2 regions of the Pseudomonas sp. GW822-FHT03F04 genome follow, and region 2 is predicted to be linked to the other one. Evidence: predicted binding sites of a transcription regulator. Region 2 holds the regulator's gene; the other holds the start of a gene.
What was found. Region 2 encodes FliA, which starts transcription of late flagellar genes. Its sites were predicted from a motif close to CTAAAGTTTNNNNNNNNNNNGCCGNTAA; they were not measured.
Positions count from the first base shown of each region.

Region 1 (6,605 bases), on a different contig from region 2:
CAACATGGTGGCGATCCTGGCAGGAAGGCGCGCAGTCTACTCACTTCGCCGGGGCACCAAAAGAGGGCGCCTCGGCGTGGGTCGCCGATCTCAGAACTTGATGAAATGCTTGCGGTAGTGCTGCAGCTCGGCGATGGATTCACGGATGTCGTCCAGCGCCAGGTGAGTGCTGCCCTTCTTGAAGCTGTCGCGCACGTCCGGCGCCCAGCGCGCGGCCAGTTCCTTGAGCGTGGAAACGTCGAGGTTGCGATAGTGAAAGTAGCTTTCCAGCGACTTCATGTGGGTATAGAGGAAGCGGCGATCCTGGCAGATGCTGTTGCCACAGATCGGCGACTTGCCCTTCGGCACCCACTGCTCGAGGAAGGTGATGGTTTCGGCTTCAGCCTCGGCCATGCTGACACGACTGTCGCGCACGCGCTGGGTCAGGCCGGAGTTGCCGTGGGTGCGGGTGTTCCACTCATCCATGCGGGCCAGCACTTCGTCGCTGTGGTGGATGGCGATCACCGGGCCTTCGGCCAACGTATTCAGGTCACTGTCGGTGACGATGGTGGCCATTTCGATGATGACGTCGTTTTCCGGATCCAGACCGGTCATTTCCAGGTCGATCCAGATCAGATTCTGCGGGTTTTGCATATTTCGGCTCCTAGGCAATGCTGCGCAGTTTAGCCTAGGGCGGTGCCCGGGCGTGCTAAACTCGCGGCCGTTTTACCTAATCGCTGCATTCTTCAGACGGAACACCCATGGCCAAACGCCAACTCAATCGTCGTCAAAACTGGCGCATCGAAAAGATTCAGGGCGAGCGCGCCGCCCGCGCCGCCAAACGCGAGTCCTCGGCTGTCGAGGCGCTCGAAGGCGGCGATCTGGGCCCGGAACAGCACGGCCTGGTGATCGCCCACTTCGGTGTGCAGGTCGAAGTCGAGGCCGTTGACGGCGAACTGGCCGGCCAGGTTTTCCGCTGTCACTTGCGGGCCAACCTGCCTGCGCTGGTGACCGGCGATCAGGTGGTCTGGCGCGCCGGCAACCAGGGCATCGGCGTGATCGTTGCGCAACTGCCGCGCACCACCGAACTGTGCCGCCCGGACAGCCGTGGCCAGCTCAAACCGGTGGCCGCCAACGTCGACATGATCGTCATCGTCTTCGCCCCGCTGCCCGAGCCCCATGCGAACCTGATCGACCGCTATCTGGTCGCGGCCGAGCACGCCGGCATCCGCCCGTTGCTGCTGCTGAACAAATTCGACCTGATCGACGAACAGAACGCCCCGGCGCTGAACGCGTTGTTGGCGGTGTACCGCACGCTGGGTTATCCGGTGCTGGAAGTGTCGGCGCATCACGGCAACGGCATGGAGCAATTGCAGAAGCAGCTCGACGGGCGCATCAGCGTATTCGTCGGTCAGTCCGGTGTCGGCAAGTCATCCTTGGTCAACAGCCTGCTGCCCGAGGTGGAAACCCGCGTCGGCCCGCTGTCCGAACTGTCCGGCCAGGGCACCCACACCACGACCACCGCGCGCCTGTTCCACTTCCCTGGTGGCGGTGAGCTGATCGACTCCCCGGGTATCCGCGAATTCGGCCTGGGCCACGTCAGCCGAGCCGACGTCGAGGCTGGCTTCATCGAGTTCGACGACCTGCTCGGCACCTGCCGCTTCCGCGACTGCAAGCACGACCGCGAGCCAGGATGCGCCCTGCTCAAGGCCCTGGAAGATGGCCGCGTGCAACAGCAGCGAATGAACAGCTACCGCTCGATCATCGCCAGCCTGCCGGAAAACGGTTACTAAACTACTGAGTAGCCAGACACAAAAAAGCCGCGATCATCTCGCGGCTTTTTTGTGGGTCACTGTTTCGGCGCGGGAGCCGGTGCAGTGGCGGGTGCAGCGGGCGCCGGGGCGGGTGCCGCGCTGCCCGGCGCGGCTGGTTTCGGCGCCGCGTCGTCAAACAGGTTCAACCGTTCACGCAGCTCGTGCGCCGGCACTGGCTGCTGATCCGCCGGCAAGGCGTTCGGGTCGACCGGTGTGGCCGGGGCCGCACCGTTCTGACCTTGATCTGCCGGTTTCGACGGTTCGGTACCTTGCGAACCTTCGATGGCCGCCTGGGCCTTCTTGGTCAGCACCACGATGTCGATGCGACGGTTGACCGGGTTGAACGGGTTCTCCTTGTCGAACAGTGCCGACGAGGCGTAACCCACGACCCGCGCCACTTGCCCGTCCGGATAACTACCCGCCACCAGCGCACGCCGGGCGGCGTTGGCACGGTTGGCCGAGAGCTCCCAGTTACCGAAGTCACCGGTGCCGGTGTACGGCTTGGCGTCGGTGTGGCCGCTGATGCTGATCTTGTTCGGCACCGCTTTGATGGTGTCGGCCATGGCCAGCAGGATGTCTTCGAAGTACGGCTTCAGGCGTGCAGAACCGGAGTCGAACATCGGACGGTTCTCGGCGTCCATGATCTGGATGCGCAAGCCGTTCGGCGTGATCTCGAACAGGATCTGATCCTTGAACTTCTGCAGCTGCGGATTCTCGTCGACCTTGTTCTGCAGTTCTTGCAGCAACAGTTCCAGACGTTCCTTCTCGACCTGCTCGGCCATGCCTTCAACCTGCTCGGTGTCGACCGTGACCTTGTCCGGTTGCGGCTGCGACTTCACTTCAGGGTTGAGGGTGTTTTCCGGCGCCAGGGTCGGCGTACCGCCCAGGTCGATGATGTACGGCGTGCCGCTCTCGGAGAAACCGACCGGGTCCTTGAAGTAACCGGCGATGGCGATCTTCTGTTCCGGGGTCGCGGTGGACAGCAGCCACAACACCAGGAAGAACGCCATCATCGCCGTCGCGAAGTCGGCGAAGGCGATCTTCCACGCCCCGCCGTGATGCCCGCCGTCGATGCGCTTGACGCGCTTGATGATTATCGGCTGGTTATTTTCCATGACTTAACGACCGCGAACGGCTTGTTCCAGCTCGGCAAAGCTTGGACGGTGAGCCGGGTACAGAACCTTGCGACCGAACTCGACAGCCAGCGATGGCGGCATGCCGGACGCCGAAGCCACCAGCGAGGCCTTGATGGCTTCGTAGACGTTCAGCTCTTCCTTGGCATCGTGCGCCAGGGAGTGCGCCAGCGGGCCGAAGAAACCGTATGCCGCGAGAATACCGAAGAAGGTACCCACGAGTGCCGCACCCACGTGCAAACCGATGGACTTCTGATCGCCTTCACCCAACGAGGCCATGGTCACCACGATACCCAGTACCGCCGCGACGATACCGAAACCCGGCATGGCGTCGGCGATGCCGTTCACCGCGTGGGACGGATGCTCCAGGTCTTCCTTGAGGCTGTACAGTTCCATGTCGAACAAGCCTTCCAGCTCGTGCGGCGCCATGTTGCCGGACGACATGATGCGCAGGTAATCGCAGATGAACGCGGTCATGCGTTCGTCTTTCAATACCGCCGGGTACTTGGCGAAGATCGGGCTCGCAGCGGCATCTTCGATGTCGCCCTCGATGGCCATCATGCCTTCACGGCGGCTCTTGTTGAGGATCTCGTAGATCAGGCCCAGCACTTCCAGATAGAACGTGTGGCTGAAACGCGAGCTGAACATGCTCAGGGATTTCTTGAGCACGTGCATCGTCATGTAACCGGGGTTGGCCTGGAGGAATGCTCCGAGTGCCGCACCACCGATGATCATCACCTCGAAAGGCTGGATCAGGGCGGCAATCTTGCCGTGGGAGAGCACGTATCCGCCGAGCACGCTCGCGAATACGACGATGATGCCGATAATTTTAGCCATAGGTAGAAAGTACTTATTTAAGTCGGGTTCAAGGTCATATTCGGAAGTTAAAAAATCTCTTCTTCTACTTATCGGCAAAACTGCGCCAGACTATAGCCAGTTCAGGCGAAAAGCCAATTTAGCCCATGCCGGGCGCGTCTACAGTCAGTGAAGATCTCGTCCAGACATGGCTAATGAAACGAACGTCCCACACGTAAAACCCACCACACTCGATGGCTGGGTGAAGCTGCTCGACGGCGTACGCCTGCCGGTGCCGCAAGAAGCCCACGATCGTGTCTGCCGCGCCATCCGCGATAATCGCAGCTCGCTGCGCGACATCGCCGACCTGATGCAGGACAGCCCGGCGCTGGCGCTGAGCATCATTCGCGAAGCCAACCGTCACACCCTGGGCAGCATGACCGCGCTGGCGGAAAACCTTGAGGTCGCGATCAATCGCCTTGGCCTCGCCCGCACCGAAGAACTGCTGGCTCGCCTGCCCGCCGAACCGCAGGCACAAATTCCCCAGGCCTTGCGCCAGATACAGATGATCAGCCAGCACGCCACGCAACAGGCCAACGGCTTTTTTGCCAGTCGCCTGGCGCGGCTGTGGCAGGACATTCATTGGGGCAGTCTGTTATTTCTGTCGCCGCTGTGGCCGCTGGCGCTGACCTTTCCCAAACTGCTCGAAGAGTGGGAAGTGCGGGTTATCCACAAGGGCGAATCGGCCCGCGACGTGGAAAAGCAATTGTTCGGTGTGCGTCTGCTGAAGATCGGTGAGGCGCTGGTCGAAGTCTGGCGATTGCCGATCTGGGTGCAGCAGGGTTATCGATTGCTGCTCACCGAGCAACGCGAACTGGTCAAGGTTTTGCGCATCGCCCGCGATGTCGATCACCCGCTACGCCAGCAGAATCGCCTCGATGACGACCCGACCCTGCGCCACTGGCTCAATCAGCCGGCCAACACCGTGCTGCTGGCCAACGGCCTGGCGCTGTCGGCGCAACAGGCCTGGGACAGTCCGCACAGCGAGCGCTGGCAATACCTGACCAGCCTCTATCTGCAAATCTCGATGGACGAGGTGCAACAACAGCTGCACCAGCAGGCCGCCAACAGCGCACGCCGACATTCGATGCCGGATCTGTGGCACCCGGCGGTTTCCCTGTTGTGGCCGTGGGGCACCCATCGCCTGCCTGCCGGAATGCTGCCGGCCGCCGCACCCAATGCCGACGACCTCGCCAAGTGGCGCCGGCAATGTGCCGAACTGCTGGCCGAGCCGAGCCGTTTCACCAATGCCATGCACTTGACCATTGCCGCTCGCGACGCGCTGGTGGCCAGCGGCATGCGCCGGGTGATGATCCTGATGGCCGACCGCACGCAGTCCAGTCTGCGTGTGCATCAGATTTCCGGTCTGCCGAAGGAAGCCGCTGCGCTCAACTTCGTCGTCAGTCAAAGCACCGTGTTGCAACGCTTGCTCGCGCAGCAGGCACAAGTGCGGATCACCCCGGACAACAACGCCCAGTTTTCCGCCCTGCTGCCGCCCTCGCTGCGCACGCTGTTCCGAGGCGAACACCTGTTCCTGCGCTCGCTGGTCCACAACGGCCGCGTCATCATGATCGTGGTGGCCGACCAAGGTGGCGGGCCGTTCGCCGACATCACCGTGCAAGCCTTCGGCAAAACCGCGCAGTGCATCGAGAAAGCCCTGCACAGCTTTAGCCAGCGCGGCCAATGACAGCTACAATCCTTCCCCTTTGTGCTCTGGAGACCTCACATGTCTGACTTCTCTGGCCTGGCGCTGGTGATCGAGCCGAGCGACCTGCTCCCTCGCCTCGAAGCCCGCAACCTGATTCTGGTGGATCTGACCAGTGCCGCCCGCTATGCCGAGGGTCACATTCCCGGCGCACGCTTCGTCGATCCGAAGCGCACCCAGCTGGGCCAGGCACCGGCTCCGGGCCTGTTGCCGACAAAAGAAAAACTCGAAGAGCTGTTCGGTGAACTGGGTCATCACAAGGACGCGGTCTACGTGGTCTATGACGACGAAGGCGGTGGCTGGGCCGGACGTTTCATCTGGCTGCTCGACGTGATCGGTCACGACAAGTACCACTACCTCGACGGCGGTCTGCCGGCGTGGCTGGCGGAAGGTTCGCCGATGTCGATCCAGATCCCGCCCGCCGTCGGCGGTCCGGTAGCCCTGACCCTGCACGACGAACCGACCGCCACCCGCGAATACCTGCAAAGCCGCCTCGGTGCCGCCGACCTGGCGATCTGGGATGCTCGCGGGCCACTTGAATACTCCGGCGAGAAAGTGCTGGCGGCCAAGGGTGGACACATCCCCGGCGCAGTCAACTTCGAATGGACGGCAGGCATGGATCAGGCGCGCCAGCTGCGCATCCGCACCGACATGCCGCAGATCCTCGAAAGCCTCGGGATCACGAAAGACAAAGAAATCATTACTCACTGCCAGACCCATCACCGGTCCGGTTTCACTTATCTGGTGGCCAAATCCCTCGGTTATCCGCGGGTCAAGGGCTACGCCGGTTCCTGGGGCGAATGGGGCAACCACCCCGACACCCCCGTCGAGCTTTAAGGATTTTTAAGGACAGTCATGAAAGAGCGTTTGTTTATCATCAGCCAATACCTGCTGCCTCACCACTTGCTGTCGCGCCTGGCCGGCTGCATTGCCGAGTGCCGCGTGCGCTGGTTCAAGAATGCCTTCACCACCTGGTTCGCCAAGCGTTATCAGGTGGACATGTCGCTGGCGCTGGTTGAGGACGTGACCGCTTACGAGCACTTCAACGCCTTCTTCACCCGTGCGCTGAAAGACGGCGCACGTCCTCTGGACGAGACACCGGGCGCGATCCTCAGCCCG
Region 1 is NZ_JBXANF010000003.1:199,391-205,995, forward strand. It holds gene AC1RMX_RS07575 (trimeric intracellular cation channel family protein) at 1-6, opposite strand, end outside; gene orn (oligoribonuclease) at 91-633, opposite strand; gene rsgA (small ribosomal subunit biogenesis GTPase RsgA) at 741-1,772, shown strand; gene motB (flagellar motor protein MotB) at 1,829-2,908, opposite strand; gene motA (flagellar motor stator protein MotA) at 2,912-3,763, opposite strand; gene AC1RMX_RS07600 (HDOD domain-containing protein) at 3,930-5,468, shown strand; gene AC1RMX_RS07605 (rhodanese-like domain-containing protein) at 5,508-6,323, shown strand; gene asd (archaetidylserine decarboxylase) at 6,342-6,605, shown strand, end outside.
Region 1: a site for FliA is predicted at 3,832-3,859, ahead of motA (flagellar motor stator protein MotA). Genes of this name have one in related genera too.

Region 2 (8,721 bases):
AAGGAAGCCGGCGCCCCCTTTTACAGTGTGGAAACCGCGAAAAATTGCGTTGAGCAGATCTGCGTCATCCGGGCGGCTTTCCAGCTCGACCAGTTGTTCGGACAGTTGCTCAAGAATCTCGCCGGCCTCAACCAGGAAATCCTGAAGGATCTCTTCATCGGCGCCGAAGCTCATTAATGGGGTGCTCCTACAGGTCTAAAAACCCAGAAAACTAAAATCCAAGGCTGGATAGCAAATCGTCCACATCGTCCTGACCGGACACAACGTCTTCTCGTTTATCGGCATGAATCTGCGGACCTTCACCCTGCGAGAGATGTTTTTGTGGATCTTTTTCAGCGAGCATTGCCGCACGGTCATGTTCGATGCCCGCAAAGCGGTCCACCTGACTGGCCATGAGCACGAGTTTGAGCAGATTGCTTTCGACTTCGGTGACCAATTGGGTCACGCGCTTGATCACCTGACCTGTGAGGTCCTGGTAATCCTGGGCCAGCAGAATGTCGTTGAGGTTGCTCGACACCGCGCGGTTGTCCGCGCTGCTGCGTGCCAGAAAACCGTCGACCCGACGCGCCAGTTCGCGGAACTCTTCAGCCCCGACTTCACGGCGCATGAAACGTCCCCAGTCGGCACTCAATGCCTGGGCTTCGTCAGCCAGGCCATTGACCACCGGCGTGGCGCTTTCGACCAGGTCCATGGTGCGGTTGGCCGCAGCTTCAGTCAGCTTGACCACATAGCCCAGACGCTCGGTCGCATCAGTGATCTGCGACACTTCCTCGGCCTGCGGCATATGCGGGTCGATCTGGAAGTTGACGATTGCACTGTGCAGTTCGCGCGTGAGCTTGCCCACTTCCTGGTACAGGCCACGGTCACGGGTCTGATTGAGCTCATGGATCAGTTGCACAGCGTCGCCGAACCTGCCTTTTTCAAGGCTTTCGACCAGTTCGACCGCGTGTTTTTTCAGAGTCGACTCGAAGTCGCCCTGTGAAGATTCGTTATGCTCCATAGCTCCCCCGCGCGTCATCAGCCGATGCGTTCGAAAATCTTCTCGATTTTTTCTTTCAGCGCCTGAGCCGTGAAAGGTTTGACCACGTAGCCGTTAACGCCGGCCTGGGCCGCTTCGATGATCTGCTCGCGCTTGGCTTCAGCAGTCACCATCAGCACTGGCAGGTGCTTGAGTTTTTCATCGGCGCGCACGTGACGCAGCAGGTCGATACCGGTCATGCCAGGCATGTTCCAGTCGGTCACCAGAAAGTCGATGCTGCCGCTGTTGAGCACCGGAATGGCAGTGGTGCCATCGTCGGCTTCAACGGTGTTGGTGAACCCAAGGTCACGCAACAGGTTCTTGATGATCCGCCGCATCGTTGAGAAGTCATCAACGATGAGGATTTTCATGTCTTTGTTCAATTCGACCTCCAAGCAGTCTTAAACGCGCCCAGCACCTGGACGCGCCATTTCAATCAATCCGGCAAAGCACTCGATGACTGTCTGGAGCACAACAGAGCAAGACCGGTGCCGTTCACCACCGCACCAGCCTCGTTCGCAGCGTCCCCACACTGCCTTCAGCGCGCTCGCCACTCCCCCAAACGCCCCCGCAAGCGGGCCGCGCACTGGCTGTGTAACTGGCTGACCCGCGATTCACTGACGCCAAGGACTTCACCGATTTCCTTGAGGTTCAGCTCTTCGTCGTAGTACAGCGCCAACACCAGTCGCTCACGCTCCGGCAAATTGGCAATCGCGTCCGCCAACGCAGCCTGGAAGCGCTCATCTTCCAGATCGCGCGACGGCTCAAGATGAGCACTTGCGCCATCCTCGTGCAGCCCTTCGTGTTCGCCGTCCTGCAACAGGTCGTCGAAACTGAACAGTCGGCTGCCCAAGGTGTCGTTCAAAATCCCGTAGTAATCGTCGAGACTCAATTGGAGTTCGGCCGCAACCTCGTGATCTTTAGCGTCACGGCCGGTTTTAGCTTCAATCGAGCGAATCGCGTCGCTGACCATACGGGTGTTGCGGTGAACCGAGCGCGGTGCCCAGTCCCCCTTGCGTACTTCATCGAGCATCGCGCCGCGGATCCGGATGCCCGCGTACGTTTCGAAACTGGCGCCTTTGCTGGCGTCGTATTTGGTCGAGACTTCGAGCAGGCCGATCATTCCGGCCTGGATCAGGTCTTCGACCTGCACACTGGCCGGCAATCGCGCCAGCAAGTGGTAAGCAATGCGTTTGACCAGTGGCGCGTAACGCTCGATCAGCTCGTACTGCGCGTCACGTGCCGACTTCTTGTAGAAATTCATACCGCTGGCGGTCATAGCACAGGTCCTGCCGTTTGCTGCACGAGGCGCTCGACGAAAAATTCGAGGTGGCCGCGCGGATTGGCGGGCAGCGGCCAGGTGTCGACCTTTTGCGCGATCGCCTTGAACGCCAGTGCGCACTTGGAACGCGGGAAGGCTTCATAGACCGCACGCTGCTTCTGCACCGCCTTGCGCACGCTTTCGTCGTAAGGCACCGCACCGACGTATTGTAGGGCGACGTCGAGGAAGCGATCCGTGACCTTGGTCAACTTGGCGAACAGATTGCGACCTTCCTGCGGGCTCTGGGCCATGTTGGCCAGGACGCGGAAGCGGTTCATGCCGTAATCGCGGTTCAGCAGTTTGATCAGGGCGTAGGCGTCGGTGATTGAGGTCGGCTCGTCGCAGACCACCAGCAACACTTCTTGCGCAGCGCGAACGAAACTGACTACCGAGTCACCAATACCCGCAGCGGTGTCGATCACCAGTACGTCGAGATTGTCGCCGATGTCGCTGAACGCCTGAATCAGACCGGCATGCTGGGCCGGGCTCAGGTGAACCATGCTCTGCGTGCCGGAAGCGGCCGGCACGATGCGGATCCCGCCGGGGCCTTGCAACAGCACGTCGCGCAGCTCGCAGCGGCCCTCGATCACATCGGCCAGGGTACGTTTGGGCGTGAGGCCCAGCAGAACGTCGACGTTCGCCAGACCCAGGTCGGCGTCCAGCAGCATGACCCGACGGCCAAGCTCTGCCAGCGCCAGGGACAAGTTCACTGACACGTTAGTCTTGCCGACGCCACCTTTGCCGCCGGTCACCGCGATCACCTGTACGGGATGCATGCTGCCCATGTTATTTCTTTACCTTGTCTTGCATAGACGGAGGCCACATTACTGGCTGCGCGTTCACAACCGGAACAATGCATGGCAGACCATCGATGTAGGTACAAAAACTGTTCATTACCTCAGCCAACCTGCTTGGTGGGACTGTGGTAGATATCAGCGAACATGTCAGCCATGGCTTCTTCGCTGGGTTCTTCCTGCATTTGCACACTGACGGCGCGGCTGACCAATTGATGACGGCGCGGCAGATGCAGATCATCCGGAATCCGTGGGCCGTCGGTCAGGTAGGCGACCGGCAGTTCATGACTGATCGCCAGGCTCAGCACTTCGCCAAGGCTGGCCGTCTCATCCAGTTTAGTCAGGATGCACCCGGCGAGCCCGCAACGCTTGTAACTGTGATAAGCGGCGGTTAGAACCTGTTTCTGGCTGGTGGTTGCCAGAACCAGATAATTTTTTGACCGAATGCCACGACCGGCCAGGCTTTCCAGCTGCATGCGCAGTGCCGGATCGCTGGCCTGCAGGCCGGCGGTATCGATCAGCACCACGCGTTTGCGCAGCAGTGGATCCAGCGCCTGCACCAGGGACTGGCCCGGGTCGACGTGGGTCACCGACACATTGAGGATCCGGCCCAGGGTTTTCAACTGTTCCTGAGCACCGATGCGGAAGCTGTCCATGCTCACCAGCGCAATGTTCTGCGCGCCGTACTTGAGCACGTAACGGGCGGCCAGCTTGGCCAGGGTGGTGGTCTTGCCCATGCCGGCAGGACCGACCATGGCAATGATCCCGCCCTCTTCCAGCGGCTCGACTTCCGGCGTGGCGATCATCCGCGCCAGGTGCGCCAGCAACATGCGCCAGGCCTGACGAGGTTCTTCGATATCGCTGGTCAGCGCCAGCAGGTCGCGGGACAACGGGCCGGACAAGCCGATGCGTTGCAGACGACGATAAAGGTTCGCCTGAGCCGGACGGCTGCCTTGCAGCTGATTCCAGGCCAGAGTGCCGAGCTGCACTTCCATCAGCTCGCGCAGGCTGTTGAGTTCGAAACGCATCGAATCCAGCGCACGCGGATCAACGCCAGCGGCAGCCGGTGCAGGCGCAGGTGCCGGACGCGCCGGAGCAGCGTAAGTCGGTTCTGTCAGAGGCTCGGCAGCCGTCAGCGGCAGGCCGGCGGTCAATGGCAGACCGGAGAACAACTGGCGATTGGTGTTGCCGTCGGCTTCACCACGCATGCTCAGTTCGGCCTGGGCGGTGACGATGCGCGACTGGGTCTTGCGCAGCTCGTCTTCGAGTTCCATGTTCGGAACCCGCGGCGCCAGCGCCGACAGTTTGTAATCCAGCGCCGCCGTCAGCTCGACGCCGCCGGCAATGCGGCGGTTGCCAATGATGGCGGCATCAGCGCCCAGCTCATCACGAACCAGCTTCATGGCCTGACGCATATCGGCGGCGAAAAAACGCTTAACTTGCATAAACCACTACCTCAGCCGTTGGGCCCTACTGTCGCAACGATGGTCACTTGCTTGTTGTCCGGAATTTCCTGGTAGGCCAGCACATGCAGTCCAGGGACTGCCAGGCGGCCAAAGCGCGAGAGCATCGCGCGAACCGGGCCTGCTACCAACAGGATCACCGGCTGACCTTGCATTTCCTGACGCTGCGCCGCTTCGATGAGCGAACGCTGCAGCTTCTCGGCCATGCTTGGCTCCAGCAGAACGCCCTCTTCCGAGCCTTGTCCTGCCTTCTGCAGACTATTGAGCAATATTTGTTCCAACCTTGGCTCCAGCGTGATAACTGGCAGCTCCGACTCAGTCCCTACAATGCTTTGGACGATGGCGCGAGAAACGCCGACCCGCACAGCGGCCACCAAAGCGGCGGTATCTTGACTCTTGGCGGCATTGTTGGCGATGGCTTCGGCAATGCTGCGGATGTCGCGCACCGGCACGTGTTCGGCCAGCAGTGCTTGCAGCACCTTGAGCAGTTGCGACAGCGACACCACACCCGGCACCAGCTCTTCCGCCAGTTTTGGCGAGCTCTTGGCCAGCAATTGCATGAGTTGCTGCACTTCTTCGTGGCCGATCAGCTCACTGGAGTGCTTGTACAGAATCTGGTTCAAGTGCGTGGCGACCACGGTACTGGCGTCCACCACGGTGTAACCGAGCGATTGTGCCTGAGCACGCTGGCTGACTTCGATCCACACCGCCTCCAGGCCGAAAGCCGGATCTTTGGCGGTAATACCATTGAGCGTGCCGTAGACCTGCCCCGGGTTGATCGCCAGTTCGCGATCCGGGTAGATCTCGGCTTCGGCCAGGATCACGCCCATCAGGGTCAGGCGATAGGCGCTCGGCGCCAGATCGAGGTTGTCGCGGATGTGCACGGTCGGCATCAGGAAGCCCAGATCCTGCGAGAGCTTCTTGCGCACGCCCTTGATCCGCGCCAGCAATTGCCCGCCCTGGTTGCGGTCCACCAGCGGAATCAGGCGATAACCGACTTCCAGGCCGATCATGTCGATTGGCGTCACGTCGTCCCAGCCCAGCTCCTTGGTTTCCATGGCGCGGGCCGGCGACGGCAGCAGCTCCTGCTGACGCTGAACCTCTTGCAGCGCCTGCACCTTGGCGACGTTCTGCTTCTTCCAGAACAGGTACGCGCCACCGGCAGCCAGTGCCGCCATGCTCAGGAAGGAGAAGTGCGGCATGCCCGGCACCAGGCCCATGACTGCCATCAGGCCGGCCGCCACCGCCAGCGCTTTCGGCGAGGCGAACATCTGGCGATTGATCTGCTTGCCCATGTCTTCCGAACCGGAAGCACGGGTCACCATGATCGCTGCCGCTGTAGATAACAACAGTGATGGCAATTGCGCCACTAAACCGTCACCGATGGTCAGCAGGGCGTAAACCTTGCCGGCGTCAGCGAAGGTCATGTTGTGCTGGAAGATACCGACGGCCATGCCGCCGATCAGGTTGATGAACAGAATCAGCAGGCCGGCGATGGCGTCACCGCGAACGAACTTGCTGGCACCGTCCATAGAACCGTAGAACTCAGCCTCTTGGGCGACTTCGGAACGGCGGGCCTTGGCCTGGTTCTGGTCGATCAGACCGGCGTTGAGGTCGGCGTCGATTGCCATTTGTTTGCCGGGCATCGCGTCGAGGGTGAAACGCGCGCTCACCTCGGAAATCCGCCCGGCACCCTTGGTGACCACGACGAAGTTGATGATCATCAAGATCGCGAAGACCACGATACCGACCACGTAGTTACCGCCGATCACCACCTCACCGAAGGCCTGGATCACCTTACCGGCAGCGGCGTGGCCGTCCTGACCGTGGAGCATCACCACCCGCGTCGACGCCACGTTCAGCGCCAGCCGCAACAGCGTCGCCACCAGCAGGATCGTCGGGAACACCGCGAAATCCAGCGGCCGCAACGCGTACACGCAGACCAGCAGCACGACGATCGACAGGGCAATGTTGAAGGTGAAGAAGACGTCGAGCAGGAACGGCGGCACCGGCAACATCATCATCGCCAGCATGACCAGCAGCAACAGCGGCACACCTAGATTGCCCCGACTGAGATCGGCAATGTTCGAGCGAGCACTGTTGATTAACTGAGAGCGATCCACCGGTTTTCCCCGTTCCTTTAAAGCAAACTTTTGACGCCCAGAGCGGGCGCACGGCGGCTACTGCAAGAAGCCTTCCAACTTTTGCCGATGATTGAAACAGAGGGGTTTGAGCGCGGTTTTTCTGCTGGGCGGGATGTTGCCTTCGCAAGAAGTCAGCAAAAAGTACCTTTTAAACTCGGGTGTTTAAAAGACACCTTCAGACACGCCTTACAGGCTACGAATCCTTGCGCCGTTGCCTACAGCTACGCCAGAATCCGCCGGCTTGTGCGCCTTGGGGTCGGGTTCTATTGTGGGTTGGTCGCTGACGAATCAGCGATCGGGTTTAGCGACTCGAATCATAAATAGGTGCACCAGCGCTCCATGCCTTGTCGCAGACTCAATGTCTGCAACTCCGCTATGGTGGCTGTATGCGGGAGACCCTCGGGTCTACCGGGTGCCTATAACCGGTTCGCTAACCCGCGTACAGCCGCCACCTTCCTGTTTAGCGACAGTTCAGGGCGGCTCCACTTTATAGGAGCTTCACCATGATCAAACCAACACCCAATCCACCCGAAACCGACCCTGCCTCGCCCTACGAATCCCTCGATTCCAGAAAGCTTCACGAAGCCGCCGACCGCGCCCTCGACCACTATCTCTGCCCGCCCGGATCCACGCCACCACCGCGCAAAACCCGCAGAATGTATGCCGTCACCGCAGACTTCAAAAACGAAGAGCTGCTGGTCGAGCTCTGCGAAACCCTCGCCTCCGCCAGAACCATCGCCAATGACTTCGCTCACCTCATGCCCGCCTCGCAGCGCAGGACATTGATGGGCATCGGGCAACTGATCATGCTCGGGGAGCTGGCAGCGAATCGGGTGCTGAATAATCTGGAACTACCGCCGTCGCAGATGTGATGTGTCGTGGCTGCTGATCGCGTAAGCGACCTCACAAGCAACACAGATCATCGGGCATAAAAAAACCGCCACCGGGTTCAACCCGAGGCGGTTTTTTTACTTCATCACCATCAGGAATCGCGCCGCAGATCCGGCGGGATCGGCAGATCGTCCTTGAGCGGTTCCGGGAACTTGCCCTTGCCTGCGCGGTGCTGGCGGATCTGGTAGACGTAGGCCAGTACCTGAGCGACCGCCAGGTACAGACCGCCGGGAATTTCTTCTTCCAACTCGGTGGAGTAATAGATCGAACGCGCCAGGGCCGGCGATTCGAGCAGCATGACGTTGTTGGCCACGGCGATTTCGCGGATTTTCAGCGCCAGGAAGTCGCTGCCCTTGGCCAGCAGCATCGGCGCCCCGCCCTTCTCCGAGTCGTATTTGAGCGCCACGGCGTAGTGCGTCGGGTTGGTGATGACCACGTCGGCATCCGGGATCGCCGCCATCATCCGCCGCTGCGACATCTCGCGCTGGACCTGACGAATCCGCTGTTTGACCTCCGGCCGACCTTCCTGGTCCTTGTGCTCGTCGCGCACTTCCTGCTTGGTCATCTTGAGCTTTTTAATGCTCTCCCAGAGCTGCACCGGGACGTCGACGGCAGCGATGATGATCAAACCGCACGCCATCCACAAAGTGCTCCAGCCCACCAGTTGCAGACTGTGAATGATCGCCCGGTCCAGCGGTTCATGGGCAATGCGCAACAGGTCGTCGACATCGCCAGACAACACCACCAGCGCCACCGCCAGAATGATCAGGAACTTGGCCAGCGCCTTGAGCAGTTCGATCACCGACTTCATGGAGAACATGCGCTTGAGACCCGCGCCGGGGTTCATCCGACTGAACTTGGGCGCCAGGGAACCCGCCGCAAACAGCCAGCCACCGAGGGCGATCGGCCCGAGAAACGCCGCCAGCAGCAAGGTGATCATGATCGGTTGGATCGCCACCAGTGCGATCACCCCGGAATTCATCAGGAACTTGCCCATGGAGCTCTGATCCATGATGACTTCGCGCGACAGCGTGAAATTCAGGCGCATCAGCTCCATCAAGTCCTGCGCCAACATGCCGCCGAACACCAG
Region 2 is NZ_JBXANF010000004.1:535,085-543,805, reverse strand. It holds gene AC1RMX_RS12175 (chemotaxis protein CheA) at 1-174, opposite strand, end outside; gene AC1RMX_RS12170 (protein phosphatase CheZ) at 212-1,000, opposite strand; gene AC1RMX_RS12165 (chemotaxis response regulator CheY) at 1,018-1,389, opposite strand; gene fliA (RNA polymerase sigma factor FliA) at 1,557-2,297, opposite strand; gene fleN (flagellar synthesis regulator FleN) at 2,294-3,124, opposite strand; gene flhF (flagellar biosynthesis GTPase FlhF) at 3,238-4,578, opposite strand; gene flhA (flagellar biosynthesis protein FlhA) at 4,590-6,719, opposite strand; gene AC1RMX_RS12140 (DUF6124 family protein) at 7,244-7,612, shown strand; gene flhB (flagellar biosynthesis protein FlhB) at 7,723-8,721, opposite strand, start outside.